DNA from 4 places in the Scandinavium sp. M-37 genome. Region 1 is predicted to be linked to each of the others. Evidence: predicted binding sites of a transcription regulator. Region 1 holds the regulator's gene; each other region holds the start of a gene.
The links. Region 1 encodes PurR, which represses purine synthesis genes. Its sites were predicted from a motif close to CANGCAAACGTTTGCNTG; they were not measured.
Positions count from the first base shown of each region.

Region 1 (8,109 bases):
TAAAAGAAGGTGATGTGGTGAACGTTGAACGCGCGGCGCGATTTAACGATGAGATTGGCGGCCATTTGATGTCCGGCCATATTATGACCACTGCCGACGTTGCGAAAATCCTGACCTCTGAAAATAACCGTCAGATATGGTTTAAGGTTCAGGATCCGACCCTCATGAAATACATCCTGTACAAAGGGTTTATTGGTATTGATGGCATTAGCCTGACGGTAGGGGAAGTCACACCGACCCGTTTCTGCGTGCATCTGATCCCGGAAACATTGCAGCGCACCACGCTTGGCAAGAAGAAGTTAGGCGAGAAGGTGAATATCGAGATTGATCCGCAAACCCAGGCGGTGGTCGATACGGTTGAGCGCGTACTGGCCGCGAAAGAATCGGCGATAAAGCGTCTTAGCGCGGAAGAATAAAAAGAACCCCGGCTTGCCGGGGTTTGTTTTTTTAGCGTGCGACGCGTAAACCGCCCTCGGCACCGCGCGTGAAAACCACCTGCCAAAGCTGAATATCACGGGCGCGAAATGCCCCTGCGCAGGCGTTCAGATAATACGAGAACATCCTTTTGAAACGCTCTGAATAATTGTCAGCAATTTCCGGCCAGCTATTTATAAAACGAGAATGCCAGGCCATCAGCGTGGTGTCGTAATCGGCGCCGAAGTTATGCCAGTCTTCCATCACAAAGTGCGGCTCGCTGGCGATAGCAATCTGGCGAACCGAGGGCAGGCAGCCGTTCGGAAAGATATATTTATTGATCCACGGATCGACATTATTATCCGTTTTTTTCGACCCAATGGTGTGCAGCAGGAACAGGCCGTCTGGTTTCAGATTACGGTCTACCACATTAAAATAGGTGGCGTAATTTTTTGGCCCGACATGTTCAAACATGCCGACAGATACGATGCGGTCGAACTGGTCCTGCAAATCTCGATAGTCCTGCAACAGGATTTGCACGTCCAGCCCTTCACAACGCGCCTGGGCCATTTTTTGCTGTTCGGCAGAAATGGTCACCCCGACCACGCTGACGCCGTAGTTTTTCGCCATGTAATACGCCAGCCCGCCCCAGCCGCAGCCGATATCCAGTACCCGCATTCCAGGCTGCAATTGAAGTTTCTGGCAGATGAGATCCAGCTTGGCCTCTTGCGCCTGTTCGAGGGTTTGCGCCTCTTTCCAGTACGCGCAGGAATATTGCATGAACGGATCAAGCATCCGACTGAACAAATCATTGCCCAAATCATAATGCTCTTTGCCGACTATCCAGGCACGTTTTTTACTTTGTAAATTGAGTAGGCGGGCGCCTGCGACACGTAGCGTATCTTTGAGGTGGCGGGGGAGTTGGCTTTCAAGTCCGGCACGAAGAACGTGCTGAAAAAACAGATCCAGACGTTCGCATTCCCACCAGCCGTCCATATAACTCTCGCCTAATCCCAGTGACCCTTCCTGTAGCACGCGCTTAAAGAAGAGAGGGTTGTTAACCCGGATGTCTGAGGGGGCGGAACCATTAATTCTGATACCGGCCCGACTCAACATTTCGTTGACGATTCGATACCAGTCATCATTGGGCACGCTTACTTCTTCTATACACGATGAACTCATAGCTTCTCCATCACGCGGCTTGTGATCAGAACCTTAAAACAGCGTAGACGCTTTTTTGGTTATGTGAGAACTCTCACGGACGTTGCCGTGAGTCTGCTATCCGACGTAGAACAGAGGAAGGGAGATATCCCTTGCCGAAAGGCCATCCGTGGGGAAACGGGGGAGATCCGTTCCCCCGTTAATTGTTCATATTTATCGTAATTATGTAATGCAGAATCAGTATAGGCCGCAAAAATGAGTGATTCAATAAAAAATTCTTAGCAAACTAATGACTGAGTTGTTACATAGTTGCTACCGACACTATGCGTGTGATTCGCGCGCTGCGCCTTCATTTTCATCACGCTGCGCAACATACTGCATCCGATATCCCCAACCCGCCAGGAGCACGGTGAACAGCATCACGCTGGTGGTGGTCAGCAGCGGGGTGGCAATCAACGTGGAGACTACCAGGCTTGCAAGGAAGCACAGGCCGAGCTGTAAGGTGTTTTGCAGGGCTGCCGCACGTCCGGTCGCCTGTGGGAACGGACGTAACGCCTGAGCCACTACGATAGGGTAAATCGCGCCGTTGGCCATTGCCATCAGGCAGAACGGGATCAGCAGGGCGGTCAGGGAGCTGCCTGCGGTCAGGCCTACCGCAAAGGTCCCCGCCACGCTCACCGCGAAGGCCAGTAACAGCCACGGCAACATCTGCTGGCCGTTCCATTTCTGCAATGCGGCCCGACAGCCGTAACCCCCCACCAGGAAGGCGATGGTTTGTGGCACGTAGCTCAGACCAATCACCGTTGGGCCATAACCCATAGCGTTAAGAATGAACGGTGAACCGGTCAGCCAGGCGAAGAAGCTGGCGGAGCAGGCGGCATAGATAAGCACATTGCCACGATAATCGCGAGAGCGAAGCAGGGTCATAAAGGTCAGGGCTTTCTCGGTTTTATGCGGCACGTTCTGCGTTGGCTTTTTCAGACGCAGGGCCGGGATCATCAGTACCAGGGTAATGGCAAACAGAGTGGCGAAAATCATCTGCCATTCGAAGTGGTGCAGGATCCAACTCCCGAGCAGCGGAGCCAACGCCGGGGAAAGCCCTACCAGCGGCATCACCGTCGCGAAAATGCGGTTAGTGCGCTCCGCCGGATAGTAATCGGTCACCATCGCCTGCCAGGTGACGGCAGCGGCACACACGCCGAAGGCCTGAATAAAGCGCAGCACCAGCAGCGTGGTGGCGTCCCTTACCCACAGCATGCCGATACAGCCGATGGCAAAAATGGCCAGCCCGGTCAGCAGAATGGGTTTCCGACCATATCGGTCGGACAACGGTCCCCACAGCAGCTGGGCAAACGCGAATCCGGCCAGGAACAGGCTCAGGCTGGCGCTAACGGCTGCCGCCGGTGTCTGTAAGTCATTCTGAATTACCGCAAAAGCGGGCAAATACATATCGGTCGCCAGAAAACCGAGCACGCTCAGGCCCGCTAGCCAGCATAAAAATCCTTTACCAGGAAGCTTGTTCATTTTATTTCTCGTCGCAGGTGTACATGGCAGCAGAGTGTAGGGAGTGCAACTTCGCTTGTGAAACGCTAATATTTGGCTGATGGAATCAAATTTTTTGTAGGCAGCCTATGTGGTCAGAATATTCGCTTGAAGTCGTGGACGCCGTGGCGCGTAACGGCAGCTTCACCTCCGCCGCGCAGGAGTTGCACCGTGTGCCTTCTGCGGTCAGTTATACCGTCCGTCAGCTGGAGGAGTGGCTGGCGGTTCCACTGTTTGAACGACGGCATCGCGACGTCGAATTAACGCCCGCGGGGGCGTGGTTTTTGAAGGAGGGGCGATCTGTTATCAAAAAAATGCAGATCACCCGCCAGCAGTGCCAGCAAATTGCCAACGGCTGGCGCGGCAGTCTGGCGATTGCCGTGGATAACATTGTTCGACCGGAGCGCACCCGGCAATTGATTGTCGATTTTTATCGCCACTTTCAGGACGTCGAACTGTGCGTGTTCCAGGAAGTGTTCAACGGCGTGTGGGATGCGTTATCCGACGGGCGTGTCGAACTGGCGATTGGTGCCACACAGGCGATCCCGGTCGGGGGACGTTACGCGTTTCGCGATATGGGAATGCTGAGCTGGAACTGTGTGGTCTCCAGCCGACATCCGCTGGCGCAAATGCGCGGTCCGCTGAGTGATGACGTGTTGCGCACCTGGCCATCATTGGTGCGCGAAGACACCTCACGCTCATTGCCCAAACGCATCACCTGGCTGCTGGATAACCAGAAACGGATTGTCGTGCCGGACTGGGAGTCGTCCGCGACCTGTTTATCTGCCGGTTTATGCGCCGGAATGGTGCCTACGCACTTTGCCCGACCGTACATCGATAGCGGTGAGTGGGTGGCGCTGGAACTGGAAAATCCGTTCCCGGATGCGGCGTGTTGCCTGACCTGGCAACAAAATGATATGTCACCAGCGTTAAGCTGGCTGCTGGACTATCTGGGGGACAGCGAAACGCTGAATAAAGAGTGGTTGCAGGAGCCGGAATAACCGGCCCCTGAGAGGTGATTAGCGGCGATAGTCGCGGAACGGACCGTCGGCCACCGAGCGGCGTTCGATCAGACGCGGATGCACCTCAATCGACTGCGACTCTTCACGTTTGTTGACGATCCTGTCGAGCAGCATGTCGAAAGCGGCTTCGCCCAGCGAATCTTTTGGCTGGTGAATGGTGGTTAACGCTGGGGTAAAGAACCGGGCGTTGCGCACATTGTCGTAACCGATAACGGAGATATCTTGCGGCACGCGTAAACCCATCTCGTCAGCGGCACACAAGGCACCCATCGCCATGATGTCGCCGCCGCAGAAGACGGCGGTAGGGCGCGGCTGTTGCGCAAGGATCTGCTGCATTGCGCGATAACCAGATTCCGGCTCGAAGTCGCCCTGCACGATCCAGTTTTCAGGCACGTTAATCTGCGCTTCTTCCATCGCTTTCATAAAGCCCGCCAGACGACCCGCCCCGGTGTTGCGCTCCATTGGGCCAGGGATCGCCCCAATTTCTCGGTGACCGCGTTCGACCAGATAACGTCCGGCCAGATAGCCGCCCTGGAAAGCGTTATCAATCACGGAGTCGGTAAAATCGGCTTTTGATTCTCCCCAGTCCATTACCACCATCGGAATGTGGCGATACTCTTCCAGCATGTCGAGTACCGACTGCGGGTACTCAGAACACATCACCAGCAGACCATCGACGCGTTTTTGCGCCATCATCGACAGATACGCCTGCTGCTTTTCGAGGTTATTCCAGGCGTTACCCAGAATCAGGGTATAGCCTTTTTCGAAGCAGCTTTTCTCAACGGCTTCAATGATCTCGGCAAAATAAGCGGCTTCGCTGCTGGTCGCCAGCAGGCCAATAGTCTTGGTGTGATTGACCTTCAGGCTGCGCGCCACGGCGCTTGGCGAGTAGTGCAGCTCTTTGATGGCTGCCCATACCGCGTTGCGGGTTTCTTCCGCTACGAAGCGAGTCTTGTTAATTACATGTGATACAGTTGTAGTGGAAACGTTTGCGCGTTTCGCTACATCTTTAATTGTTGCCATTCGTTCTCACTCCAGACCCTTTCCTTACGCCTGATTATCGACACGAAAACGTTTGCCTTTACACACCCTGGATACAATTCATTTGAATTGCGGTACGCCGGGAAACGACACAGAACGACGGGAGGGGGTCAATGGCTGCTACGCTTTTAAATTAGCGTGGAATTTTGTCTGATTCTTACGGAAAGGGAAAGAGAAAAATCGTTATGCGCCGAAAACCTGCGAGATTTTTGCGTATGATTGTGCAAAAATGAGCAGGCTCACTTTTGTTGTGGGGATTAAAAGGAGAAAAATTGATGAGTACCGACCTGAAGCTCTCTTTAATGACGACCGTAATTGCTCTGGCCGTGATCGTGGCCGCCGGGCTGACCGCCGTACTGCACTGATTTACCCGGAGGGAGAGACCTCTTCCTCCTTCACATATCCCTTCTGATTGTTATCAAATTCGCAAAAAACTTTTGCCATTTTGTTTACTTCTGTTTTTTTGTGATTGATGTCATGCTTTTGACTTCTGTTTTTGCACCATCTCCCTTCCTGGAGGATGGCTGACCGGAGTCGTTACATGAAAATCAATTTTCCCCTGCTGGCCTTAGCGATAGGGGCGTTTGCCATAGGCACCACGGAGTTTTCGCCGATGGGCCTGCTGCCGGTGATTGCCAAAGGCGTCGATGTCTCTATTCCCGTGGCGGGAATGCTGATCAGTGCTTATGCCATTGGTGTGATGGTCGGTGCACCGCTGATGACGCTGCTGCTCTCCCATCGCGCACGGCGTAATGCGCTTATTTTCCTGATGGCGATTTTCACTCTCGGTAATGTGCTCTCGGCTATCGCGCCGGATTACACCACGCTGCTGCTGTCGCGCATTATTACCAGCCTGAACCACGGGGCATTCTTTGGACTTGGCTCGGTAGTGGCCGCCAGCGTTGTGCCGAAACACAAACAGGCTAGCGCGGTGGCAACCATGTTTATGGGGTTGACTGTCGCCAACATCGGCGGGGTTCCGGCGGCAACCTGGCTCGGGGAAACCATCGGCTGGCGGATGTCGTTCCTGGCAACGGCTGGTCTGGGCCTGGTGGCGATGCTCAGTCTGTGGTTCTCACTGCCAAAAGGTAGCAGCGGTGAACGCCCGAATGTGAAACAGGAACTGTCGGTGCTGATGCGTCCACAGGTGCTGACGGCCCTGTTGACCACCGTGCTCGGCGCAGGCGCGATGTTCACCCTGTACACCTACATTTCGCCAGTGCTGCATACCCTGACGTCGGCATCTCCGCTGTTTATTACCGCGATGCTGGTATTGATTGGGGTTGGTTTCTCGCTGGGTAACTATCTGGGCGGCAAGTTTGCCGACCGTTCGGTGACCGGCACGCTGAAAGGCTTCTTGTTGCTGCTGATTGTTATCATGGTGTCGATTCCATGGCTGGCGCAGAGCGAAATTGGCGCGGCCGTGAGCATGGTTGTCTGGGGTGCCGCGACCTTCGCGGTGGTGCCTCCGTTGCAAATGCGCGTTATGCGCGTGGCCCATGAAGCGCCTGGCCTGTCGTCATCGGTGAATATCGGGGCGTTCAATCTGGGGAATGCGCTGGGCGCGGCCGCGGGCGGGGCGGTAATTTCCGGCGGTCTCGGCTACAGCTTTGTGCCGGTGATGGGCGCGATTATTGCCGGTATCGCCCTGTTGGTGGTGCTGTTTAGTGGGCGTCGTCAACCGGAAGAAGCGTTTTCAAGCCATTAAGAATATGCCCGGCGGGAGAGGTCTACCCGCCGGGCCAGAAATTATGCGGCCAGATTCTTAGCAACAAATTCCCAGTTTACCAGCGCCCAGAAATGCTCAAGGTAGTTCGGGCGGGCGTTACGGTAGTCGATGTAATACGCATGTTCCCAGACGTCTACGGTCAGCAACGGTTTAGCATCCGTGGTCAGCGGGGTACCCGCGTTAGACGTGGACACGATAGCCAGTTTGCCGTCCGCTTTCTTCACCAGCCATGTCCAGCCAGCGCCGAAGTTTTTAACCGCTGCATCGGTGAACTGCGCTTTGAATTCGGCAAAGCTACCAAAACTTGCGTTAATGGCGGCCGCGACCTCGCCGGTGGGTTCGCCACCGGCGTTAGGTGCCAGGCAGTGCCAGTAGAAGGTGTGGTTCCATACCTGTGCGGCGTTGTTGAACACGCCTGCTTCGGAAGTGCGCACGATCTCTTCTAAGGTTTTGCCTTCAAAAGCGGTGCCTTTGATCAGGTTGTTGAGGTTAGTGACATAGGTCTGGTGATGCTTGCCGTAATGGTATTCCAGTGTTTCAGCGGAAATGTGTGGCGCCAGGGCGTCTTTTGCATACGGTAATGCAGGTAATTCGAATGACATTGCTTATTCTCCCTATTGTTATTAATACCCAATAGCCATGTATTGAGTAGGGATAGGGTAGCAAATTAAAAGATGTGGCTAAAGAGGAACTTACCCCGTCGCTTTCACGACAGGGTAGGGGTTAGCGAATCGTTTTCGGCGTCATCACGCGCCGCGCGCCGACATAATGGTTTGCCCAGTAATCTTCGCTCAGAGAGGTAATCTGGATATCGCGACCGGATCGTGGTGACTGGATGAATTTTCCATTCCCCACATACACCCCAACATGATCGGCAGTGCCGCGGCCACGGGTGCGGAAGAATACCAAATCGCCACTTTGCAGCTCGCCACGGTCAACGGAACGGGCATCGCGCAGATGGTACATTTCATTCGCGGTGCGTGGAATACGGAATTTCACGAGATCTTTATAGGCGTAATAAACCAGACCGCTGCAGTCGAAACCGGTACGTGGCGACGATCCCCCCCACCGATACGGTTTGCCAATCTGGCCCATCAATTTATTCATTGCCGTTTTTTGCGCTTTCTGCACACGGGCTTTGTGCGCATCCGCAATGGTCAGCGGCTTCACTTCTTCATTAACGCATTTCTTTTTATGGCC
Region 1 covers NZ_JBIGIN010000001.1:14,036-22,144, forward strand. Annotated here, with positions in the region: gene ACG0Z5_RS00085 (riboflavin synthase subunit alpha) at 1-416, shown strand, start outside; gene cfa (cyclopropane fatty acyl phospholipid synthase) at 448-1,596, opposite strand; gene punC (purine nucleoside transporter PunC) at 1,897-3,099, opposite strand; gene punR (DNA-binding transcriptional activator PunR) at 3,207-4,118, shown strand; gene purR (HTH-type transcriptional repressor PurR) at 4,137-5,162, opposite strand; gene ACG0Z5_RS00110 (YnhF family membrane protein) at 5,456-5,545, shown strand; gene ACG0Z5_RS00115 (MFS transporter) at 5,722-6,888, shown strand; gene sodB (superoxide dismutase [Fe]) at 6,930-7,511, opposite strand; gene ACG0Z5_RS00125 (C40 family peptidase) at 7,633-8,109, opposite strand, start outside.

Region 2 (8,109 bases), on a different contig from region 1:
CCGAAGTCTGGGGCAACCATTTTTCCGCGTTGATCGCGCCCGCAGATATTAATCAGTGGCTGTCGGGCTTCTTTAAGCGCGATGTCCAGCTACGCTGGGTCGGCCCCGAGCCTACGCGTCGGGTGAAACGCTATGACGCTGTACCGCTCTCCTTCGCCGATGGTTTCCCCTATCTATTGACCAGTGAAGCCTCGCTGCGCGATCTGCAAAATCGCTGCGCGGCCAGCGTGCAAATGGAACAGTTCCGCCCCAATCTGGTGGTTACCGGCACCCTGGCGTGGGAAGAAGACCACTGGAAAGTGGTTCGCATCGGCGACGTGGTCTTTGATGTGGTCAAACCTTGCAGCCGCTGCATCTTTACCACCGTCAGCCCGGCGCGCGGACAAAAACACCCGGCAGGTGAACCGCTGGCTACCTTACAAAAATTCCGTACCGCCCAGGATAACGGCGACGTCGATTTTGGTCAGAACCTGATTGCCCGCAACAGCGGCGTGGTTCGCGTCGGTGATGAAGTTGAAATTCTCTCCACCGGCCCAGGTAAAGTCTATGGTGCAGGCGCAACGGAAGAGGTGCTGGAGGTTGAAGCCGCGCAGGACGCGGTGGTCGATATTGACTGGCAGGGCCAGGTGTTTAAAGGGAACAATCAGCAGATTTTACTGGAACAACTGGAACAACAGGGGATCCGCGTACCTTATTCCTGTCGGGCCGGTATTTGCGGAAGTTGCAGGATTACGTTGGTCGAGGGAGAGGTGAGCCCGATGAAGCAAAGCGCGGTGGCGGACGATGGCACTATCCTGTGCTGCAGCTGCGTTCCGAAAACCGCGCTGCGACTGGCGCGTTAAACGGCCTGACCGTAGCGCATCGTTGCCGACATCGGCTGCGGTTGCAGGCGGTCATTCATCACTTTAATCGCGTCGCCTAACTGCATGGTACGACCGGCCAGCGTCAAACCCGGTTGTGCCAGCAAACAGAGCGCCGCATTATCGCCCGGCTCGACCACCAGCAGATTCACGCGTTCGCCACTGTCGCTCAACCACACCGCGGCCGCATCGCCCGTTACCGGCTGCCAGCTGTCGCTATGCGCGACAAAATGCCAGCTTTTGGGCATCTGCGGTTTCAGGAAACGAATGGCCACCAGCGCGTTAAGAATGAGTTCGGCGCGATGTTCTTTGGTTAATTCAAGGTCACGGCATTTTTCTTCAAAAGAGAAATAGAGTGCGGCGTCATCTACACAAAAGCCTGTAGGATCAAAGGCATCTGGGGTCAGCATCCGGCGGGCGAAACGAGAACGAAACAACATACCATTGGCTAAATCGAGCATCATACGATCGTGCTCTTCATCAAAATACCAACGCCAGTTATCGTCAGGTTTAATTCGCATTTCTGTTCCCCGCTCTCTTAAGCATCCGATGCCCGAAACTCATATTCCCGTTTCGTTAATTTGTCTGAATTAAGAAAAGACCATAAAGTTTAAATTAGCAACACTTGTGGAATATAAAACAACCAGGGCAGGAAATAAAGCCCTGGTTGTAAACTGCGCAGGAAAGATTAGAGGTGGGTAACGATTTCTTTAATCAGCGGCGGGCCCTTAAAAATAAAGCCGGAATAGATCTGCACCAGTGACGCACCGGCAGCCATCTTCTCACGTGCGGCCATCACCGAATCGATACCGCCCACACCAATAATAGGTAAGCGTCCCTTTAATTCGGCAGACAGCAGTCGAATAATTTCCGTACTTTTTAACTGTAATGGACGACCGCTTAAACCACCGCTTTCATCACAGTGTTTCATTCCCTGGACGAGAGAACGATCGAGTGTAGTATTGGTGGCAATAACACCATCAATATTATGGCGAAGCAAACTGTCTGCCACCTGGATCAATTCTTCGAGCGAAAGATCTGGTGCGATCTTAACCGCCACCGGGACATATTTATGGTGGATCGATTGCAGCTCATTTTGCTTATTTTTAATCGCCGACAGCAAATCATCCAGCGCTTCACCATATTGTAAGGTGCGCAGACCTGGGGTATTTGGCGATGAAATATTAATCGCAATGTAACCGGCGTAGGCGTAGACTTTTTCCATACAAATCAGATAGTCATCTTTACCCTGCTCGACCGGTGTGTCTTTATTCTTACCGATATTAATCCCGAGCACGCCGTCGAAGTGGGCTTTTTTAACGTTCTCAACCAGGTTATCGACACCCAGGTTATTAAAGCCCATACGGTTGATCAAACCCTCGGCATCGACCAGACGGAAGATCCTCGGTTTGTCATTCCCCGGTTGAGGGCGCGGCGTGACAGTGCCGACTTCGACGGATCCGAAACCCATCGCCCCGAGTGCATCGATACACTCCCCGTTCTTGTCGAGTCCTGCGGCTAAACCCAGCGGGTTTTTGAACGTCAGCCCCATGCAGGTTACCGGTTTTGCAGGCACTTTCTGGCGCACCAGCGCTTCAAATGGCGTGCCGGTGACACGGCGTAATTGTTGAAAAGTTAATTCATGAGCGCGCTCTGGATCGAGCTGGAAAAGGGCTTTACGAACGAAGGGGTAGTACATGAACTCTCCTGGATTCCCGGTAGCAAACCGGGGGCGTATTATGTTCTATCCGTCGCCGAAAGGGAATTGACCTGTCGCAAAAAATACCCGGTTAAACGCAATCGTTTACTTACATGCGTTTTTTGGTAATCCACTGCCAGAAAAATCATTTAGCGAACGCGCCTGCCTCTGACACACTCCCGTTAAATGTTATCAATGTTAGATAAAAGCAAACATTTAGTTATAAGGAGAGGTCATGCGTGTCATTACGTTAGCGGGCAGCCCGCGTTTTCCTTCACGTTCCAGCGCATTGCTGGAATATGCCAGAGAAACGCTCTCCCGAGTGGATGTCGAGGTTTGCCACTGGCATCTGCAAAACTTCGAGCCGGAGGACCTGCTCTACGCCCGCTTTGATAGCCCTGCCCTGCTCACACTCATAGAACAGCTGGCGCAGGCCGATGGCTTAATCGTTGCTACTCCGGTTTATAAAGCGTCATTTTCTGGCGCATTGAAGACCCTGCTCGACCTGTTACCGGAACGCGCGCTGGAAGGCAAAGTGGTGTTGCCGCTGGTTACCGGCGGCACAGTGGCCCACATGCTGGCGGTGGATTACGCGCTCAAACCGGTGCTCAGTGCGTTGAAGGCACAAGAGATCCTGCACGGCGTTTTCGCCGACGACAGCCAGGTGCAGGATTACCAACACAAGCCGCAGTTCAGCCCAAATCTCGAAAAACGCCTCGACAGCGCGCTGGAAACCTTCTGGCAAGCGCTGCATCGCCGTGACATTCGCGTCCCGGCTTTTCATCTTAAGCAAGGAGTCGCCCATGTTTAATTTGTTCCGCCCCCGCATTCGCACCTTAGCCCTGACCGGTTTGTTAACGCTCTCTGCCTGGAGTCAGGCTGCTGAACCGGCCCCCGATGCTTTGCGGATTGGATATCAGAAAGGCAGCATCAGTATGGTGCTGGCGAAAAGCCATCAGTTGCTGGAAAAGCGCTACCCGAACACCAAAATTTCGTGGATTGAATTTCCCGCCGGGCCGCAAATGCTTGAGGCCCTGAACGTCGGCAGCATCGATCTGGGCAGCACCGGCGATATTCCGCCAATTTTTGCCCAAGCCGCCGGGGCGGACCTGGTGTATGTCGGGGTGGAACCGCCAAAACCGAAAGCGGAAGTGATCCTCGTCCCGGAGAACAGCCCGATCAAAACCGTGGCCGATCTTAAAGGACACAAGGTTGCGTTCCAGAAAGGTTCGAGTTCACACAACCTCTTATTACGCGCACTACAGCAGGCGGGCCTCAAATTTACTGACATCCAGCCGACGTTCCTGACACCTGCCGACGCCCGCGCGGCGTTCCAGCAGGGGGATGTCGACGCCTGGGCCATCTGGGATCCGTATTATTCCGCTGCATTACTGCAGGGCGGCGTGCGGGTATTAACCGATGGCAGCGAATTGAAACAAACTGGTTCGTTCTATCTGGCTTCCCGCCCCTACGCCGAGAAAAACGGCAGCTTTATAGCGGGCGTGCTGAACACCTTCAGCCAGGCCGATGCGTTGACCATCAGCCAGCGTCAGCAAAGTACCGAACTGCTCGCCAGGACCATGGGTCTGCCGGAAGCGGTGATTACCAGTTACCTAAGTCATCGCCCACCGACGGCAATTGGCCCAGTCAGTGATGAAACCGCCCGTCGTCAGCAGCAAACCGCCGATCTGTTTTACGAGAACCACCTGGTGCCGAAAAAAGTCGATATCAGAAGCCGCATTTGGCAGCCCACCGCACAACCTTCTACACAAAAACAAGGAGCAAAATCATGAGCCTGAATATGTTCTGGTTTTTACCGACTCACGGTGATGGTCACTATCTTGGCAGCGATGAGAATGCCCGCCCGGTCGATCATGGCTATCTCCAGCAGATCGCCCAAACCGCTGACAGGCTCGGTTTTACCGGGGTGCTGATCCCCACTGGGCGCTCCTGTGAAGATGCATGGCTGGTGGCCGCGTCGATGATCCCGGTCACCCAGCGACTGAAATTCCTCGTGGCGCTGCGCCCGAGCGTGATTTCGCCCACCGTCGCCGCTCGCCAGGCCGCGACGCTGGACCGATTATCGAATGGACGGGCGCTGTTTAATCTGGTGACCGGCAGCGATCCGCAGGAACTCGCCGCGGACGGTGTATTCCTCGATCACACCGAACGTTATGAAGCCTCGGCGGAATTTACCCATATCTGGCGGCGCTTGCTGGAAGGCGACACCGTCGATTTTGATGGCAAATATCAGAAAGTGCGCGGGGCAAAACTGCTGTTCCCGCCGATTCAGCAGCCGCGACCACCGCTTTACTTTGGCGGTTCATCGGAGGTCGCGCAGGAGCTGGCGGCTGAGCAGGTGGATTTGTATCTGACCTGGGGCGAGCCGCCGGAACAGGTAAAAGAGAAAATTGCACAGGTTCGCGAGAAGGCCGCCAAATACGGGCGCCAGGTGCGGTTCGGTATTCGCCTGCATGTGATTGTCCGGGAAACCACAGCTGAAGCATGGGAGGCCGCCAACCGACTGATATCCCGTCTGGATGATGACACCATCGCCAAAGCCCAGGCGGCCTTTACCCGAACGGACTCGGTCGGGCAGCAGCGAATGGCGGCCCTGCACGGCGGCCAGCGCGATAAACTGGAGGTCAGCCCGAACCTGTGGGCGGGTGTCGGTCTGGTACGCGGAGGGGCCGGAACCGCATTAGTCGGAGACGGGCCTACCGTCGCGGCACGTATTAATGAATATGCGGCGCTGGGCATCGATAGTTTTGTGCTGTCCGGTTATCCGCACCTCGAAGAGGCCTACAAAGTCGGTGAGCTGCTGTTCCCGCACTTAGACGTCGCCATCCCGGAAATCCCGCAGCCGCAGCCTTTACAGGTGCAAGGCGAAGCGGTGGCGAACGAATTTTTGCCGCGTAAAGTCGCACAAAGTTAAGGAGCGTTTTATGCCCACGCTTGCAAAAAGATGGCTGCTGCGCGTTGCCCCCTGGCTGTTGCCGGTCGGCATCGTGATTGTCTGGCAAATCGCCTCCGTCACCGGCTGGCTCTCAAGTCGCATTCTGCCCTCGCCGGAAGGCGTGGTCGAAGCGTTCTGGTCGCTATCGGCGAGCGGTGAACTGTGGCAACACCTGGCAATTAGCTCGTGGCGCGCGCTGGTCGGTTTCTCCATCGGCGGCTCGATTGGCCTGGTGTTAGGTCTGATTAGCGGGTTATCGCGCTGGGGTGAACGTCTGCTGGATACCTCGATTCAGATGCTGCGTAACGTGCCGCATCTGGCGTTGATCCCGTTGGTGATTCTGTGGTTTGGCATTGATGAGAGTGCCAAAGTTTTTCTCGTCGCGCTCGGCACCCTGTTTCCAATTTATATCAATACCTGGCATGGGATCCGCAACATCGATCGGGGTCTGGTGGAAATGGCCCGCAGTTATGGACTCTCCGGCTTCGCACTGTTCTGGCATGTGATCCTGCCCGGTGCCCTGCCCTCAATTATGGTCGGCGTGCGCTTTGCACTGGGCCTGATGTGGCTGACGCTGATTGTCGCGGAAACCATCTCTGCGAATTCCGGGATTGGCTATCTGGCGATGAACGCCCGCGAATTCCTGCAAACCGATGTGGTGGTGGTCGCTATCATTCTTTACGCACTGCTGGGCAAACTGGCCGACGTCAGCGCCCAGTTTCTGGAACGCGTCTGGCTGCGCTGGAACCCGGCTTATTATGTTAAGGAGGTAAGCGTATGAATACGGCACGTCTGAACCCGGGTATTCCGCTGCTGCTGAACGGTATCGGCAAGCGGTACGGGAATAATACGGTCCTCAACGCTCTGGATTTGCATATCCCGGCCGGGCAGTTTGTCGCGGTGGTGGGTCGGAGCGGCGGCGGGAAAAGCACGCTGTTACGTCTGCTGGCCGGGCTGGAAAAGCCCAACGCCGGAGAACTGCTGGCCGGAAACGGCCCCCTCGCGGCCAGCCAGCATGAAACGCGGATGATGTTTCAGGATGCACGCCTTCTGCCATGGAAAAGCGTTATTGATAATGTGGGTCTTGGGCTGAATGGCAACTGGCGTGAGGCGGCGCAGGAAGCGCTTGCGGCAGTGGGGCTTGAAAGTCGGGCAAGCGAGTGGCCAGCGGCGTTATCCGGCGGGCAGAAACAGCGTGTGGCCCTGGCCCGGGCGCTAATCCATCGCCCCGGTTTATTGTTACTGGATGAACCTCTCGGAGCGCTGGACGCCCTCACCCGCCTGGAAATGCAGGATTTGATCGAGTCCTTATGGCAAACCCAGGGCTTCACGGTGCTGCTGGTTACGCACGACGTAAGTGAAGCGGTGGCCATGGCCGATCGGGTGCTGTTAATCGAGGAAGGAAAAATCGGTCTGGATTTGACCGTGGATATCCCGCGCCCACGGCGAAAAGGATCCGCGCGCCTGGCGGAGCTGGAGGCTGAGGTGTTGAATCGGGTGATGAAACGCGGCATATCGGATTCTCTGACGGAACCCCGCGTGCGACATGGCTAAAAAACGCCCGGTATTCCGGGCGTTATTATTTAGGCTAACGCTTTGGTGATTTTCTCGAACAGATCGCCGGACAGATTTTCCAGCCCTTTCAACTGTTCCAGCGCCGCACGCATTTTTTCCTGACGCGCCGCATCGTAACGTTTCAGGCGAATCAGCGGCTCAATCAGACGCGAAGCAACCTGCGGGTTACGGCTGTTCAGCTCGGTCAACATCTCGGCGAGGAACTGATAGCCGCTGCCGTCTTCCGCGTGGAACGCCGCCGGGTTACTCATTGCAAAGGCCCCAATCAGCGAGCGGATACGGTTCGGATTGCTCAGGGTAAACGAACGGTGTTTCAGCAGACCGCGCACCGTTTCCAGAACGTTTGCCGCCGGGCTGGTGGACTGCAGAATAAACCACTTGTCCATCACCAGGCCGTCGTGATGCCACTTGTCGTCATATTCCTGCATCAGCACGTCACGGCACGGCAGCTGCGCCGCCACGGCGGCAGCCAGCGCGGCCAGCACATCGGTCATGTTGTCGGCGTGATGATATTGATGGCTCACCAGCTTATCTGCCAGCTCAGCGTCACCGTATGCCAGATAGCGCAGACAGGTGTTACGCAGCGTACGCTTGCCGATATCGGCGTGTTCCACGCGGTAGGCATCCAGTTGGTTGGCGTTGTAAATCGCGAGGAATTCGTCCGCGAGTTCTTTCGCCAGGGTGCGGGTCAGCGCTTCACGTACCGTCGCAATCGCCACCGGATCGATAATCTCAAACAGCTCGGCGATTTCGTTCACTGAAGGCAGGGTCAGAATTTCTGCCGCCAGCGCCGGGTCAATGTTCTCATCCAGCAGAATGGCACGGAACGCATCGGCAACGTGCAGCGGCAGCGACAGTGGCTGCTGCTGCTGATGGCGGGCCACGTTCAGCTTGATGTAGGTCGCCAGCAGACTCTGGGCGGCATCCCAACGGGAAAAATCATTGCGGGCATGGCGCATCAGGAAGGTCAGTTGCTGATCGCTCCATTTGTATTCCAGTTTCACCGGAGCGGAGAATTC
Region 2 covers NZ_JBIGIN010000042.1:7,931-16,039, reverse strand. Annotated here, with positions in the region: gene ACG0Z5_RS21205 (YcbX family protein) at 1-842, shown strand, start outside; gene zapC (cell division protein ZapC) at 839-1,381, opposite strand; gene pyrD (quinone-dependent dihydroorotate dehydrogenase) at 1,549-2,559, opposite strand; gene ssuE (NADPH-dependent FMN reductase) at 2,795-3,370, shown strand; gene ACG0Z5_RS21185 (sulfonate ABC transporter substrate-binding protein) at 3,363-4,352, shown strand; gene ssuD (FMNH2-dependent alkanesulfonate monooxygenase) at 4,349-5,494, shown strand; gene ssuC (aliphatic sulfonate ABC transporter permease SsuC) at 5,505-6,296, shown strand; gene ssuB (aliphatic sulfonates ABC transporter ATP-binding protein) at 6,293-7,069, shown strand; gene pepN (aminopeptidase N) at 7,099-8,109, opposite strand, start outside.
Region 2: the regulator PurR is predicted to act here: its motif matches at 2,654-2,671, upstream of pyrD (quinone-dependent dihydroorotate dehydrogenase).

Region 3 (8,109 bases), on a different contig from region 1:
ACCCGTCAAACCCCAAAAAGCGATTATTGTGGTGGTTGGCATGATGCTGGGAGCCATGGTTTCCGTCGCGATTGTGCTGTTGAAATTCTCTCTTCATCAGGGGATTAGCTCTCAGGAACAGCTGGAAGAGAGAGGCATCAACGTGTTTGCCAGCGTTCCCCACTCCGAGTGGCAGCGCAAAAAAAATATCAAAAGCCTAACAGGCACGGCCAGCCTGGTGTTGGCCATCAAAAATCCCGCAGATATGGCTATTGAGACCCTTCGCGGCCTACGTACCAGCCTCTACTTCACCATGATGGAGGCGAAAAATAACGTGCTGATGATTTCAGGCGTCAGCCTTGGCGCGGGCAAAACGTTTATCTGCAGCAACCTGGCGGCAGTCATTGCGCAGACGCAGAAAAAGGTACTTTTGATTGATGCCGACATGCGCAAAGGCTATTTGCACGAATTGTTCGGTCTGGAGGAAAGCCGCGGGCTGGCAGAAATACTGCAGGGGACCAGCACCTTTGATCAGAGCGTGATTTCACTGCCTGATATCGGGCTGGATTATCTCTCGCGCGGCCATGTCCCCAACAATCCGGCGGAGTTGCTGACGAGCCCCGCCTTCAAGGCACTGCTCGACACTGCCTCTTCCCGCTATGACCTGATTATCATTGATACTCCACCGGTGATGGCGGTAACGGATGCAACGATTGTGGGCCGTCATGCGGAAACCATCATGATGGTGGCGCGTTTTGAAGAGAATACGGCGAAAGAGGTTGAGGTCTGCATCCGTCGTTTTAAACAGAACGGTATCGCAGTCCAGGGGTGGATCCTGAACGGTGTGAAGAAAAGGAAAAGCAGCGACTACGGTTACGGATACAGCACGTATGGCACGTCGTATCGTCAGGAAAAGGCCTGATGGGTTAAATTTCCCTTCCCCACTGAAAGGGGAAGGGGAAGGGGAAGGGAACGAAGATTACACTTCTTCCATGCGGCCCAGCAGCGCCTGCAGACGTTCCTGCCAACCGTGCTGCTGTTCTTTCAGCTGGTTGTTTTCGCGCTCAAGATCTTCACGACCGTGCTGTGCGTTCTGTACTTCCTGCGACAGCGCGTTGTTTTTCTCTTTCAGCTCTTCAATTTCCATCTGCAGCAGGGTGATGGTATCAATCGCCTGCTGTACTTTAGATTCCAGTTTCTCAAACACTTCTAATGACATCGTCATACCTCTCCTGAATTTGCAAGGCGTTGATCTCGTCCCGGAACCCCGGCGACGCCTTAACGAAAATGTGCGCACTACTATGCATCCGATTGTATGGAGCGCAGCACCTGCTGTCCAGCGCCAGGGCGCACGGATCGTGGTTTGCAACACTTTTCAGTCTATACCTAACGCATTCGGCGCAAATCCCCCTAAATTGTTAATCCATTCGTTAAGAAAATGGTTCGACGCACGGAGGTCGAATGGTCAAATCACGCACTTTTTCGCGCGATAACGCTCATTTTATTGACGGGGCACACAGAATTTGATTTCGATATTTCTCGTTTTTGTTCGTTAACGATAAATTAACACTATGCCTACATGGCAGCATGGTCGTCTTCGGCCACCATGTTCACAATAAACGTTCACCATAATCATTCATCAGTCTTCAGGATCCGATCATGAGTCAAACATCAACCTTAAAAGGCCAGTGCATTGCCGAGTTCCTTGGTACCGGGTTGTTGATCTTCTTCGGTGTGGGATGCGTTGCCGCGTTAAAAGTTGCAGGCGCGAGCTTCGGTCAGTGGGAAATCAGTATTATCTGGGGCTTGGGCGTGGCGATGGCCATTTACCTGACCGCAGGGGTTTCCGGCGCACATCTCAATCCGGCGGTTACCATCGCACTCTGGCTGTTTGCCTGTTTCGACGGGCGTAAAGTTGCCCCCTTCATTATTTCTCAGTTTGCCGGCGCGTTTTGCGCAGCGGCGTTAGTTTACGGGCTTTATTACAATCTTTTCATCGACTTCGAACACACGCACAATATGGTGCGCGGCAGCGTTGAAAGTCTGGATCTGGCAGGCATTTTCTCAACTTACCCGAACCCACATATCAATTTTGTGCAGGCCTTCGCGGTAGAAATGGTCATTACCGCTATCCTGATGGGCGTGATCCTTGCGCTGACTGATGATGGTAACGGCGTGCCGCGTGGCCCGATGGCACCGCTGTTAATCGGCCTGCTGATTGCGGTGATCGGGGCATCAATGGGGCCGTTGACCGGCTTTGCGATGAACCCGGCCCGTGACCTGGGACCCAAAACCTTTGCCTGGCTTGCGGGCTGGGGTGAAATGGCCTTCACCGGCGGGAAAGATATTCCGTATTTCGTGGTGCCGCTGTTCGCACCCATTGTCGGCGCATCGCTGGGCGCTTTCGGCTATCGCAAGCTGATTGGCCGCCATTTGCCGTGCGACGTTTGTGTGGCGGAAGAGAAAGAAACCACCGCCAGCACCACTCAACACAAAGCTTCGCTGTAATCTGACTACGGGACTAAGCATTATGACTGATAAAAAATACATCGTTGCCCTCGACCAGGGTACAACCAGCTCCCGCGCCGTTGTCATGGATCACGACGCCAATATCGTCAGCGTTTCACAGCGCGAATTCACCCAAATTTACCCTAAGCCTGGCTGGGTCGAGCACGACCCGATGGAAATCTGGGCCTCCCAAAGCTCCACCCTGATTGAAGTACTGGCGAAGGCCGACATCAATTCCGACCAGGTAGCGGCGATTGGGATAACTAACCAGCGTGAAACCGCCATCGTTTGGGATAAAGAAACCGGCAAACCAATTTACAACGCCATCGTCTGGCAGTGCCGCCGCACCGCAGAAATCTGCGAGCAGCTGAAACGCGATGGAATGGAAGACTACATTCGCAGCACCACAGGCCTGGTTATCGACCCGTATTTCTCCGGGACTAAAGTGAAGTGGATCCTCGACCACGTGGAAGGCTCACGTGAGCGTGCCAAGCGTGGCGAACTGCTGTTCGGCACCGTCGACACCTGGCTTATCTGGCGCATGACCCAGGGCCGGGTACACGTCACCGACTACACCAACGCCTCGCGTACCATGCTGTTCAACATCCATACGCTGGACTGGGACGACAAAATGCTTGAGGCGCTGGACATTCCGCGCGCCATGCTGCCGGACGTGCGCAAATCATCCGAAGTGTACGGTCAGACCAACATCGGCGGTAAAGGCGGGACGCGTATTCCTATCGCCGGAATTGCCGGTGACCAGCAGGCGGCGCTGTTCGGCCAACTGTGTGTCAAAGAAGGGATGGCGAAAAATACCTACGGTACCGGCTGCTTTATGCTGATGAACACCGGGGAAACCGCGGTGAAATCCGAGCACGGCCTGCTGACCACTATCGCCTGCGGCCCGAGCGGGGAAGTGAACTATGCGCTGGAAGGCGCAGTGTTCATGGCGGGGGCGTCTATTCAGTGGCTGCGTGACGAAATGAAGCTGATTAACGACGCGTTCGATTCCGAATATTTCGCCACCAAAGTGAACGATACCAACGGCGTGTACGTGGTTCCGGCGTTTACCGGTCTGGGCGCACCGTACTGGGACCCGTATGCCCGAGGCGCAATTTTTGGCCTGACCCGCGGCGTGAACTCGAACCACATTATTCGTGCCACGCTGGAATCTATCGCCTATCAGACCCGCGACGTGTTGGAAGCAATGCAGGCTGACTCCGGGATTCGTCTGCACGCCCTGCGCGTGGACGGCGGTGCGGTTGCCAATAACTTCCTGATGCAGTTCCAGTCAGACATTTTAGGCACTCGCGTTGAGCGGCCTGAAGTGCGTGAAGTGACGGCGCTAGGCGCGGCTTATCTTGCCGGTCTGGCAGTCGGGTTCTGGCAGAATCTGGATGAGCTGAAGGAAAAAGCGGTGATCGAACGTGAGTTCCGTCCGGGGATTGAAACCACCGAGCGTAACTATCGCTACAGCGGCTGGCAGAAAGCGGTCAAACGCGCAATGGCGTGGGAAGATCACGAGTAAATCAGGTTAGGTTTTGTATGCCCGGCAAGCGAATGGACTGCGCCGCCGGGCAATTCATCAACCGAACATCGGTAACAATAAATACAGCTTAATCACCAACGCATTCACGATATCAATAAAGAATGCGCCAACCATTGGCACCACAAGGAACGCCGTGTGTGACGGACCGAAACGTTCGGTGATCGCCTGCATATTGGCAATCGCCGTCGGCGTCGCACCCAGACCAAATCCACAGTGGCCCGCCGCCAGCACCGCCGCGTCGTAGTTTTTACCCATCATGCGATAGGTGACGAACACCGCATACAGCGCCATCGCCACGGTTTGCACTGCCAGAATCGCAATCATCGGTAGCGCCAGGGATGCCAGTTCCCACAGCTTCAGACTCATCAGCGCCATCGCCAGGAACAGCGACAGCGACACGTTCCCCAGCACCGACACCGCACGCTCAAACACGCGATAGAAGCCCAGCAGCGCCAGACCGTTGCTGAGGATCACCCCGACAAACAGCACGCAGACGAAGGTTGGCAGCTCAAAGGTGGTGCCCACCAGCCAATGCGCCACAATTTTACCGAGCGTCAGACAGATGGCGATCATGGCGATAGTTTCAATCATCACCAGGGAGGTTATCATGCGGCCCACGTCCGGTTTTTCGAACGCGGTCGGCACCGCCTGATCGTCCGGATTCCCGTCCGGCGTTGAAGAGTGTTTCACCAGATAACGCGCCACCGGGCCGCCAATCAGGCCGCCCAGCACCAGACCAAAGGTCGCGCAGGCCATCGCCACCTCGGTAGCATTGGCAAAGCCATAACGCTCAACGAACAGCTTACTCCAGGCCGCACCGGTGCCATGACCGCCGGACAGCGTAATCGACCCGGCCAGCAGACCCATCAGCGGATCCAGCCCCAGCATTTTCGCCATCCCGATGCCGATGGCGTTCTGCATCAAAAGCAGCCCAACCACCACAATCAGGAAGGTGCCAAGCACTTTACCGCCCGCGCGCAGGCTCGAGAGATTCGCATTCAGACCAATGGTCGCGAAAAACGCCAGCATCAGCGGATCTTTCAGACTCATGTCGAAATCGACTTCCCAGCCCATGCTTTTTTTCAGCACCAGTAGCGCCAGCGCAGCCAGCAGGCCACCCGCAACCGGTTCAGGGATGGTGTATTTCTTGAAGAGGGGAACGGTATGGACCAGTTTGCGTCCTAACAGCAACACCAGTGTTGCCGCAACAAGCGTCGATAAGGTATCGAGATGAAACATAAAAGCTCCTTGTTAGCGCATAATCCAATATCACGCGATGTGATGTCCTGCGGCGAAAAGTTCTCATCGTTTATCATCAGGAGCCGAATTTTACGCAAAACGCAGTGAAAAATGACAGAGAAAAATAATCAAAGCGGTGAAATTTGCGACAAAAGCAGCAAAAACAGCATAAAAATCTGCTTGCTTATTCGTCCTTAATATATTGAAAGCAACCGTTTGCTTTTGCCTGGCAGTCCGCTAAAATCCCCCCTTTTCCACACGGGATTGCCTCTGAAAATGTCAGTGAACACCATCGAAGCTGAAAATGCGCAACCGATTGCGCAGACACAGAACAGCGAGCTTATCTACCGCCTTGAAGACCGACCTCCGCTGCCACAGACCCTGTTCGCTGCCTTCCAGCACCTGCTGGCGATGTTCGTGGCGGTTATTACCCCCGCCCTGCTAATTTGCCAGGCGCTCGGCTTACCCGCCGAAGATACGCAGCACATCATCAGCATGTCGCTTTTCGCTTCCGGTGTGGCATCGATAATTCAGATTAAAGCGTGGGGCCCGGTTGGCTCCGGACTGTTGTCGATTCAGGGCACCAGTTTCAACTTCGTGGCTCCGCTTATCATGGGCGGTACCGCGCTGAAAACCGGCGGCGCAGATGTGCCAACCATGATGGCCGCCCTGTTTGGCACCTTAATGCTCGCAAGCTTCACCGAAATGGCGCTCTCCCGTGTGCTGCATCTGGCGCGCCGCATTATTACTCCACTGGTCTCTGGCGTGGTGGTGATGATTATCGGCCTGTCGCTGATTCAGGTGGGCCTGACGTCCATCGGCGGCGGCTATGCGGCGATGGCTGACCACACGTTTGGTGCCCCGAAAAACCTGCTTTTGGCGGGTATCGTGCTGGCTATCATCATCGTTCTTAACCGTCAGCGTAACCCGTACCTGCGCATAGCGTCGTTGGTCATTGCGATGGCGGCAGGCTATGCAGCGGCCTGGCTGTTGGGCATGTTGCCGGAAACCGTGCCGACCAACAGCCCGGTAATCATGGTGCCGACCCCGCTCTATTATGGTCTCGGGATCGACTGGAACCTGCTGCTGCCGTTGATGCTGGTGTTCATGATCACCTCCCTGGAAACCATCGGCGATATTACCGCCACCTCCGATGTCTCTGAGCAACCGGTCTCCGGCCCGGTGTACATGAAACGTCTGAAAGGCGGCGTACTGGCCAACGGCCTTAACTCCTGCGTGTCCGCCATCTTCAACACCTTCCCTAACTCCTGCTTCGGCCAAAACAACGGCGTAATCCAGCTGACCGGTGTAGCGAGCCGCTACGTGGGCTTTGTGGTGGCGCTGATGCTGATCGTGCTGGGCCTGTTCCCGGCGGTGAGTGGTTTCGTGCAGCACATTCCTGAGCCGGTACTCGGCGGTGCGACGCTGGTGATGTTCGGCACCATCGCGGCCTCCGGGGTGCGTATTGTGTCGCGCGAGCCGCTGAATCGCCGTGCAATCCTGATTATCGCCCTGTCGTTGGCGGTGGGCCTCGGCGTTTCCCAACAGCCGCTGATCCTGCAATTCGCGCCGGACTGGCTGAAAAATCTGCTCTCCTCCGGGATCGCCGCCGGCGGCATCACCGCGATTGTTCTGAACCTGGTTTTCCCGCCAGAAAAGAACTGATCCTCATCACGGCGGCGCTATCGGTGCCGCCGTGAAACCTTATTACACGAATCCTTCCTTGAGGATTGCGCACAAATCGTGCATAACTCCTTTATGTGCCCTTCATTGGATGGAAGACGATGAAATTTATCGGGAAGCTGCTGGTCTGGCTGCTTATCGCCCTGCTGCTGGTTGTGGTAGCGTTTTACTTTTTGCTGCAAACACGCTGGGGCGCACGTGAGGTCAGCGGCTGGATTTCCAGTAACTCCCAATACCACATCGCTTTCGACGCGATGGATCATCGTTTTTCCTCTCCGTCACACGTCCTGCTGAGAAACGTCACCTTTGGCCGCGATGGCAAGCCCGCGACGCTGGTCGCCAAAAGCGTCGATATTGGCCTGAGCAGCCGTCAGCTCACCGATCCGCTGCATGCCGATACCATTACCCTACAGGATGGCACCCTGAACCTGTCGCCGTCCAACGCGCCGTTCCCGTTTGAAGCCGATACCCTACAACTGCGCAATATGGCGCTGAACAGCCCGGAAAGCGGCTGGGATCTTAGCGCTCAGCGCGTGACCGGCGGCGTATCACCGTGGGTGCCAGAAGCCGGCAACGTGCTCGGGAAACAAACGCAAATTCAGATGAGCGCAGGCTCGATGACCCTCAACGGGATCCCGGCCACCAATGTGCTGGTGCAGGGCAGCATCGACAATGGGGTGGTGACGCTCGGCACGCTGGGGGCCGATATCGCGCGCGGCTCGCTGACCGGGAACGCCAAACGCAATGCCGACGGCAGCTGGCTGGTCGATAGCCTGCGCCTGACCGATATCCGTATGCAGAGCGATAAATCACTGGCCGATTTCTTCGCCCCGCTGATGACCGTCCCTTCGCTGACGATTGGCAGCCTGGAAGTGACCGACGCCCGACTGCAAGGCCCGGACTGGGCGATTGCCGATTGGGATCTCAGCCTGCGTAATCTGACCCTGAGCAACGGTGGCTGGACCAGCGACGGCGGGCGTCTGTCGATGAACGCCGACGAATTTATCTATGGCTCGATGCACCTGATGGACCCTATTTTTAACGCCGAATTTTCTCCGCAGGGTGTGGCACTCCGCCAGTTCACCTCGCGCTGGGAAGGCGGGGTGGTACGCACCTCCGGCAACTGGTTACGCAACGGTAACGCGCTGGTG
Region 3 covers NZ_JBIGIN010000006.1:2,096-10,204, reverse strand. Annotated here, with positions in the region: gene ACG0Z5_RS06400 (polysaccharide biosynthesis tyrosine autokinase) at 1-901, shown strand, start outside; gene zapB (septal ring assembly protein ZapB) at 959-1,204, opposite strand; gene ACG0Z5_RS06390 (MIP/aquaporin family protein) at 1,639-2,487, shown strand; gene glpK (glycerol kinase GlpK) at 2,510-4,015, shown strand; gene gltS (sodium/glutamate symporter) at 4,073-5,275, opposite strand; gene ACG0Z5_RS06375 (nucleobase:cation symporter-2 family protein) at 5,552-6,940, shown strand; gene ACG0Z5_RS06370 (AsmA family protein) at 7,060-8,109, shown strand, end outside.
Region 3: the regulator PurR is predicted to act here: its motif matches at 5,481-5,498, upstream of ACG0Z5_RS06375 (nucleobase:cation symporter-2 family protein).

Region 4 (8,109 bases), on a different contig from region 1:
ATCTCTCGAGCGCTCGCAGCAGTTCCTGTTGCTCTCGGCCCTGTTGACGCTGCTGCTGGCGGTGGCTGCGGTGGCGGTGGCGATGGGCCATTACTGCCGCAGTCGATATGACCTGGTGGCGGTGCTCAAAACGCTCGGGGCCGGGCGGGCGCAGTTGCGCAAGCTTATCCTCGGGCAATGGGCGATGTTGCTGCTGTTATCGCTGGTCAGCGGCGGGGCGATGGGGCTGCTGTTTGAATCCATCCTGATGATTCTGCTCAAACCGGTACTGCCTGCGGCGTTACCGCCTGCCAGCCTCTGGCCGTGGCTGTGGGCCATTGGCGCTATGGTGGTGATTTCGCTGCTGGTGGGGATGCGTCCGTGGCGTCTGTTGCTGGCGACCCAGCCGTTACGCGTGTTGCGTCGTGATGCGGTGGCCAACGTCTGGCCGCTGAAATTTTACATCCCGGTTATCGCGGTGATTGTCGTTGGGCTGCTGGCCTGGCTGATGGGCGGCTCGATGCTGTTGTGGTCGGTGCTGGCGGGGGCAGTCGTGTTGGCGGTGCTGTGCGGGCTTGTGGGCTGGTTGCTGCTGAACGTGCTCAAACGGGTGACCCTGAAATCACTGGCATTGCGTCTGGCGGTCAGCCGTCTGCTGCGCCAGCCGTGGTCTACGCTCAGCCAACTGGCCGCGTTTTCGCTGTCGTTTATGCTACTGGCGCTGTTACTGGTGCTGCGCGGCGATCTGCTGGATCGTTGGCAGCAGCAGCTTCCGCCGGAAAGCCCGAACTATTTCCTGATCAACATCGCGCCGGATCAGGTTGGGCCGGTGAAGGAATTCCTCGCCGATCGTCAGGTGATCCCGTCCACCTTCTACCCGATCGTGCGTGCGCGACTGAGTGACATCAACGGTCAATCGACCGACGGTAATAAAGATGAAGCCCTGAACCGCGAGCTGAACCTGACCTGGCAGAGCCAGGCCCTGGAGCATAATTCAGTGACCGCCGGGACATGGCCGCCGAAAACGGGGGAAGTGTCGATTGAAGAGGGCCTGGCGAAACGGCTGAATATCGGAGTGGGTGATAGCGTGACCTTCACCGGTGACACCCAGGCATTCAGCGCCAAAATCACCAGCCTGCGCAAAGTGGACTGGGAAAGTCTGCGACCCAATTTCTACTTCATCTTTCCGGATGGGGCGCTGGACGGGCAGCCGCAAAGCTGGCTCACCAGCTTCCGCTGGGATAACGGTAACGCGCTGCTGACCCAGCTCAACCGCGAATTCCCGACCGTCAGCCTGCTGGACATTGGCGCGATCCTCAAGCAGGTCGGCCAGGTGCTGGAGCAGGTCAGCCGGGCGCTGGAAGTGATGGTAGTGCTGGTGACGCTGTGCGGCGTGCTGCTGTTGTTGGCGCAGGTCCAGGTGGGGATGCGTCAGCGTCATCAGGAACTGGTGGTCTGGCGGACATTGGGCGCGGGGAAATCGCTGCTGCGCACTACGCTGTGGGCTGAATTTGCACTGCTTGGGCTGGTGTCAGGTCTGGTAGCGGCGATCGGGGCCGAAACCGCGCTGGCGGTGTTGCAAACTAAAGTGTTCGATTTCCCGTGGGAGCCCGACTGGCGACTGTGGGTCACACTCCCGTTGAGCGGCGGGATTTTACTCTCACTGTGCGGCGGCTGGCTGGGGCTGCGTCTGCTGAAAGGCAAAGCGCTGTTCCGCCAATTCAGCATGTAAATCCGTCGGGCCTACAAAACCTGTAGGCCCGCGCAAGCGAAGCGCCGCCGGAGAAAATACGTCATGCCGCCAGCCAGGCGGCAACGTCCTCAAAACTTCCACGAAACACAATCATCCCCGCCTTTTTGCCGAGTTGATAGCGGTACATCGGGTCGTAATATTCCGCCAACAGCGGCGAAAGCCAGCTAAAATGCGCTTCGGTAGAGCCGGTGCGCTGCTGCTCAACCAGGGATCCATCCAGCCTGGCGGTCAGCTCGGCGAAACGCTGCAACCCCAATCGGCGACGAATGGCAAACAATCCCTGATGCAGATAGTCGCTGTATTCCTGCCAGCCTTTTTCCTCGCCAAACGCCTGAAGAAAATCGTGATGCATACGGGTAAAGTACTCTTCCCGTAGGCGTTCCAGCCGCACCTCAAATGGATCTTCCACCACCGCAATCGGCGATTGTGCCATGCGGTTGCGCAGGCATTCCGGCAGATGATTGGCGCCGATCATATGGCCTTCATCTTCCAGCACCCAGCGCGACGCCTCTTTTTTCAACAGCTCGGTTGCCAGCTCATTTTCAAAACTCGCCTGTGAGAGCTGCGGTTGCAGCGTGCGGCCAAACGAGGAGCCGCGATGATGGGCCAGACCTTCCAGATCGATACCCGAAGGATGGGCCTGAACCAGCAGCGTTTTGCCGTTGCCGGTACAGCCGCCTACCAGCACCATCGGGCGCTCGACGAATTCTGTCGTCACCGTCAGCGCCGTTTGCCGCAGGGATTTATAGCCGCCGACGATCAGCGGCACATCGATGCCCGCCTCGCGCAGCCACTGTTGGGTGATGTGCGAGCGCTGCCCGCCACGGGCGCAGCACAAAATAGCCTCAGGCTGACGGCGAATGGTTTCGCGCCAGGCGTCAATGCGCTGCTGGCGTTTATCGCCCGCGACCAGCGTTTGCCCGAGTTTCAGCGCGGCATCGGCGCCGTGGCGCTTGTAGCAGGTTCCCACGGCGGCGCGCTCTTCGTCATTCATCAGCGGCAGATTGATGGCTGCAGGCATGCAACCCTGATGGAACTCTACCGGGGCGCGCACGTCGATGATGGGCGTTCCGACACGCAGAATGGCGCGGAAATCCGTCCCATTAGTCATGGAGCATTCCTTGATTGAAAAAGCATGGGGGGATTCTACGCGTGTAAGCGGGGGCCGGGGAAGGTGAAGATCAATCCCCGGCCAGATAGGTTAATTCAATTTGGACTGGGCCCAGGCGATACCGCTGGTGTATTCCGCCGGAAGCAGAGGGATCAGCGCTTCCAGCGTAGCGCTTAAGCACCCGGTGTCGCTGTCGGTGAGGTTGAGATGGCCCACTTTGCGGCCTTCGCGCACCTCTTTATGATACCAGTGCAGATGCACCAGCGGCAGCTTCAGCCAGTCGTAGTTCAGGTCGGTGCCAATCAGATTCACCATCACCGACGGGCTATTAATCACCGGCGACGGCAGCGGCAGGTCGGTGATCGCGCGCAGATGCAGCTCAAACTGGCTGATGGAGGCGCCATTTTGCGTCCAGTGCCCGCTGTTGTGGACGCGCGGGGCCAGCTCGTTAATCAGCAGACCTGCTGGGGTGATGAAACACTCCATCGCCATCACGCCGACGTAGTTCAGCTCGTTCATGATAGCCGTCAGCATACTTTCGGCTTGCGCTTGTTGCTGGGCATTGGCCTGCGGGAAGGCGACGCTGACGCGCAGAATACCGTCCTGGTGCAGGTTATGGGTCAGCGGATAGAACACCGTGCGCCCGTCATGCGCCCGCGCACCGACCAGCGACACTTCTCCGCTGAAGTTGATGCCTTGTTCAACGATACACTCGCCGTAGCAGTCCTCCGGCAGTTGGCCAGTGTCGCCCTCACGCAGACGCCACTGGCCGCGACCATCGTAGCCGCCGGTGCGGCGCTTGACGATGGCCAGCTCGCCGAGACGGGTGAACACGCCCGGCCATTCCGCTTTGTCGGCCAGCAACTGCCACGGCGCGGTGGCCAGATTCAGTTTATCGAACAGCTGTTTTTGCGTCAGACGGTCGGCGATCACCGGGAACACGTCACGGTTAACGAAGGCAGGATGACGCGCCAGCTCGCGGGTCAGGGCGGTTTCCGGCCAGCGTTCAATTTCGGCAGTAATCACGCTTTGCTGGAACGGAACCGCTTCCGGATCGGCTTCCAGGCCAACCGGCCAGACATCAATGCCCAGCGGTTCACCGGCCTGACGCAGCATACGGCCTAACTGACCATTGCCGAGGACGCAAACTTGCTTCATGCATCACCCCGCGGGTCCGGATTCTCCAGAACCTCGTCGGTCTGCGCTTTACGCCACTCGGCCAGACGCTGATGTAGCTCGCCGTCGTGGCTCGCCAGAATCTGTGCAGCCAGCAGTGCGGCGTTTGCGGCACCTGCTTTACCAATTGCCAGGGTGCCGACCGGAATGCCACGTGGCATCTGAACGATAGAATAGAGGCTGTCAACGCCGCTGAGGGCCGCGCTTTGAACAGGGACGCCCAGTACCGGCACCAGAGTTTTCGCTGCAATCATGCCCGGCAGATGTGCCGCGCCGCCCGCTCCGGCGATAATCACCTGAAAACCATTGTCTTCTGCGGTTTCGGCAAAGCTGAACAGTTTGTCCGGCGTGCGGTGTGCGGAGACCACTTCCACGTGGTGCGGAACGTTCAGGGTATCGAGGATTTCAGCGGCAAACTGCATGGTAGCCCAGTCGCTTTTGGACCCCATCACGATGGCGACACGCGCCGGATTGTTGCGGGAAGACATGCGTCTTAAAACTCCTGTGGGTGTGGAACACACTGCTTTGAAGGCCACAGAGAATAGCACGGAAAAACGTCAAGGAAAACGGTTGCGCGGCCAGTTGATGGGCGAATGAGAGACGGTTTTATCTGTTCCTGTAAATCTGGCCCATCGCGGCGCAAAATACGGTAAAGTCACCGCAGGATTTGCCTGTTTGATAAAACTGACTGCGACACTCGCAGCACCATCGTAAGGAGCATGTATGCTGAAGATTCTTCACACCCCGGAGGGGAAAAAATTTCTGACCGCTGTGGCGATCGTTTTCATTATCGCCGTGACCGTCGTTTCTAAAGTCACGTTTCAGGGCGTAGAAGATCAGTACAACCTGCCGATGGAGCAGTGGAGCGTGTCAATGTACTTCATTCAGGGAGCATGGGCCGCCATCTACAGCGTGATGTTCACCATCATTGGTTCGCTGCCGTTTGGCTTTTACTTCCTCGGCCCGAAAGACGATCGCGGCTGATTGCGGCGGTCAGAAAGGAAAGGGTATCAGTTCGACATTATCGGTGGTCACTTTGACCATCGAGCCCTCTGAATGCCAGGCGCCCAGCACTACGCGAAACGCAGGCTGACCATTGGCGGTCAGTTCGTGGACGGCGGGGCGATGCGTGTGCCCGTGAATCAGCCATTGAACGTGATGTTTTTCCATCGCCGCGACGACGGCCTGCGGATTCACGTCCATGATCTCCATCGATTTATGGCTGTTGGCGCTTTTGCTGCCGTCGCGCATTTTGGCGGCGATGCGGCGGCGAATAAACAGCGGTAAGGCGAGGAAGAGCGTTTGCAGCCAGGGCTGGTGGACTTTGGCGCGAAACGCCTGGTAGCCCGCATCGTCAGTACACAGCGTGTCGCCGTGCAGAATCAGCACCGGACGCCCGTATAACTCAAGGCGTTGTTCTTCCGGTAGTAACGTCATGCCGCTTTCGCGGGCAAAACGCTTCCCGAGCAGAAAATCGCGGTTGCCGTGAATGAAATAGCAAGGCACACCAGACGCAACCAGCGCGTTGATTTCTTTCGCTATTTGCTGATGTAACGGCTGCGGATCGTCGTCGCCAATCCAGGCCTCGAACAGATCGCCGAGAATGTACAGCGCGTCGGCGCGGCGGGCTTCACCGCGTAAAAAACGCAGAAAACCGGCGGTGATCGCCGGTTCTTCTGGGTGCAGATGCAAATCTGCAATAAAGAGTGTCGCCACCGATTACTCGCTGACGGTAACGCTTGTGATGATCACATCTTCTTTTGGCACGTCCTGATGCATACCGCTGCGGCCAGTTGCCACGGCTTTGATCTTATCGACCACGTCCATGCCTTCAGCCACTTCTGCAAACACGCAGTAGCCCCAACCCTGCAGGTTTTCGCCAGAGAAGTTCAGGAAGTCGTTGTCGACCACGTTGATGAAGAACTGTGCGGTAGCGGAGTGTGGCGCCTGAGTACGGGCCATTGCCAGCGTACCACGGGTATTTTTCAGGCCGTTGTTGGCTTCGTTTTTGATCTGATCTTTGGTCGCTTTCTGATTCATGCCTGGCTCAAAGCCGCCGCCCTGGATCATAAAGCCATTGATAACACGGTGGAAAATGGTGTTGTCGTAAAAACCTTCGCGGCAGTAGTCGAGGAAGTTTTTAACGGTTCCAGGCGCTTTATCATCAAAAGTTTTGATTACGATATCGCCGTGATTGGTGTGGAAAGTAACCATTTTTGCATCCTGTTTCGATATAGTGGTACGTCGACCCACATGAGGGTCACATATAGAGGGGTGTTATAGCATAACCGACGGGTTCGATCATCTTGCAATGCGTGCTGCTTCCGGAATGAATTTACGTGTAGAATATGCCGTTTACGACCACACACGTTTACATGGAATCTTCAATGTTAAAAATCTTTAATACACTGACGCGCCAAAAAGAGGAATTCAAACCTATCCATGCCGGGGAAGTCGGCATGTACGTGTGTGGTATTACCGTTTACGATCTCTGTCACATCGGCCATGGCCGTACGTTTGTGGCGTTCGACGTGGTGTCCCGCTATCTGCGTTTCCTCGGCTACAAGCTAAAATACGTGCGCAACATCACCGATATCGACGACAAAATCATCAAGCGCGCGAATGAAAACGGCGAAGATTTTGTGGCGCTGGTTGACCGCATGATTGCCGAAATGCACAAAGATTTTGATGCACTGAACATTCTGCGTCCGGACAACGAACCGCGCGCGACGCATCATATACACGAAATTATTGAAATCACTGAGCGCCTGATCGCCCGTGGTCACGCGTATGTCGCAGAAAACGGCGACGTGATGTTCTCGGTGCCTAGCGATCCGAATTATGGTCTGCTGTCGCGTCAGGATCTGGAAAATCTGCAGGCGGGCGCACGCGTTGACGTGGTTGACGTCAAACGTAACCCAATGGACTTCGTGCTATGGAAAATGTCGAAAGCGGACGAACCAAGCTGGCCGTCTCCGTGGGGTGCAGGCCGTCCAGGCTGGCATATCGAATGTTCGGCAATGAACTGCAAACAGCTCGGTTCCCATTTCGACATTCACGGTGGCGGCTCGGATCTGATGTTCCCGCACCACGAAAATGAAATCGCGCAGTCCACCTGTGCGCACGATGGCGAATACGTCAACACCTGGATGCACTCCGGGATGGTGATGGTCGATCGTGAAAAAATGTCCAAATCGCTGGGCAACTTCTTCACCGTGCGCGACGTGCTGAAGTATTACGACGCGGAAACCGTGCGTTACTTCCTGATGTCGGGCCACTACCGCAGCCAACTGAACTACAGCGAAGAGAACCTCAAGCAGGCGCGCTCTGCGCTGGAGCGTCTGTACACCGCGCTGCGCGGCACCGATGCGTCCGTTGAAGCCGCAGGCGGTGAGGCGTTCGAAGCCCGTTTCCGTGAAGCGATGGACGACGATTTCAACACCCCGGAAGCCTATTCCGTGCTGTTCGACATGGCGCGTGAAGTCAACCGTTTGAAGGGCGAAGATGTGGCTGCGGCGAATGCCATGGCGTCGCATCTGCGCAAACTCTCCGGCGTGCTGGGCCTGTTGGCTCAGGATCCGGAAGCGTTCTTACAGGGTGGGGCACAGGCTGATGACGGCGAAGTCGCGGAAATCGAAGCGTTAATCAAACAGCGTCTGGAAGCGCGTCAGTCGAAAGACTGGGCGTTAGCCGATGCGGCGCGTGACCGTCTGAACGAAATGGGTATCGTGCTGGAAGACGGTGCCCAGGGGACAACCTGGCGCCGTAAGTAATCCGCTTGATGTTAATGCCCTCCTCTTTGTGTGAGGGGGGCATATCCCTCCCTTGCTGCCTTCTTTATGTTTTTGTTCCCGCGCTTCTATCTCTCGTCATTTATTTTTCGCCAAGGATATGTGAGTTATCGTTATTAATTTAACTGAATAGATTATTCAGATATCTTTATTCAACTCTTCGTTTTTCACGAGATATACCTGTTGTGTCTTGATTTGAATGTGTTTTTTCTTGTTTTCGCTTTTATATTCATTTGTTTTATTGATGATTTATTATGTAAACATTCAGCGTCTTGATTATTGGTGCTGATTTAAAAAAT
Region 4 covers NZ_JBIGIN010000012.1:96,409-104,517, reverse strand. Annotated here, with positions in the region: gene ybbP (putative ABC transporter permease subunit YbbP) at 1-1,711, shown strand, start outside; gene mnmH (tRNA 2-selenouridine(34) synthase MnmH) at 1,773-2,843, opposite strand; gene purK (5-(carboxyamino)imidazole ribonucleotide synthase) at 2,934-4,001, opposite strand; gene purE (5-(carboxyamino)imidazole ribonucleotide mutase) at 3,998-4,507, opposite strand; gene ACG0Z5_RS11115 (DUF2534 family protein) at 4,743-5,003, shown strand; gene lpxH (UDP-2,3-diacylglucosamine diphosphatase) at 5,013-5,735, opposite strand; gene ppiB (peptidylprolyl isomerase B) at 5,739-6,233, opposite strand; gene cysS (cysteine--tRNA ligase) at 6,407-7,792, shown strand.
Region 4: the regulator PurR is predicted to act here: its motif matches at 4,579-4,596, upstream of purE (5-(carboxyamino)imidazole ribonucleotide mutase).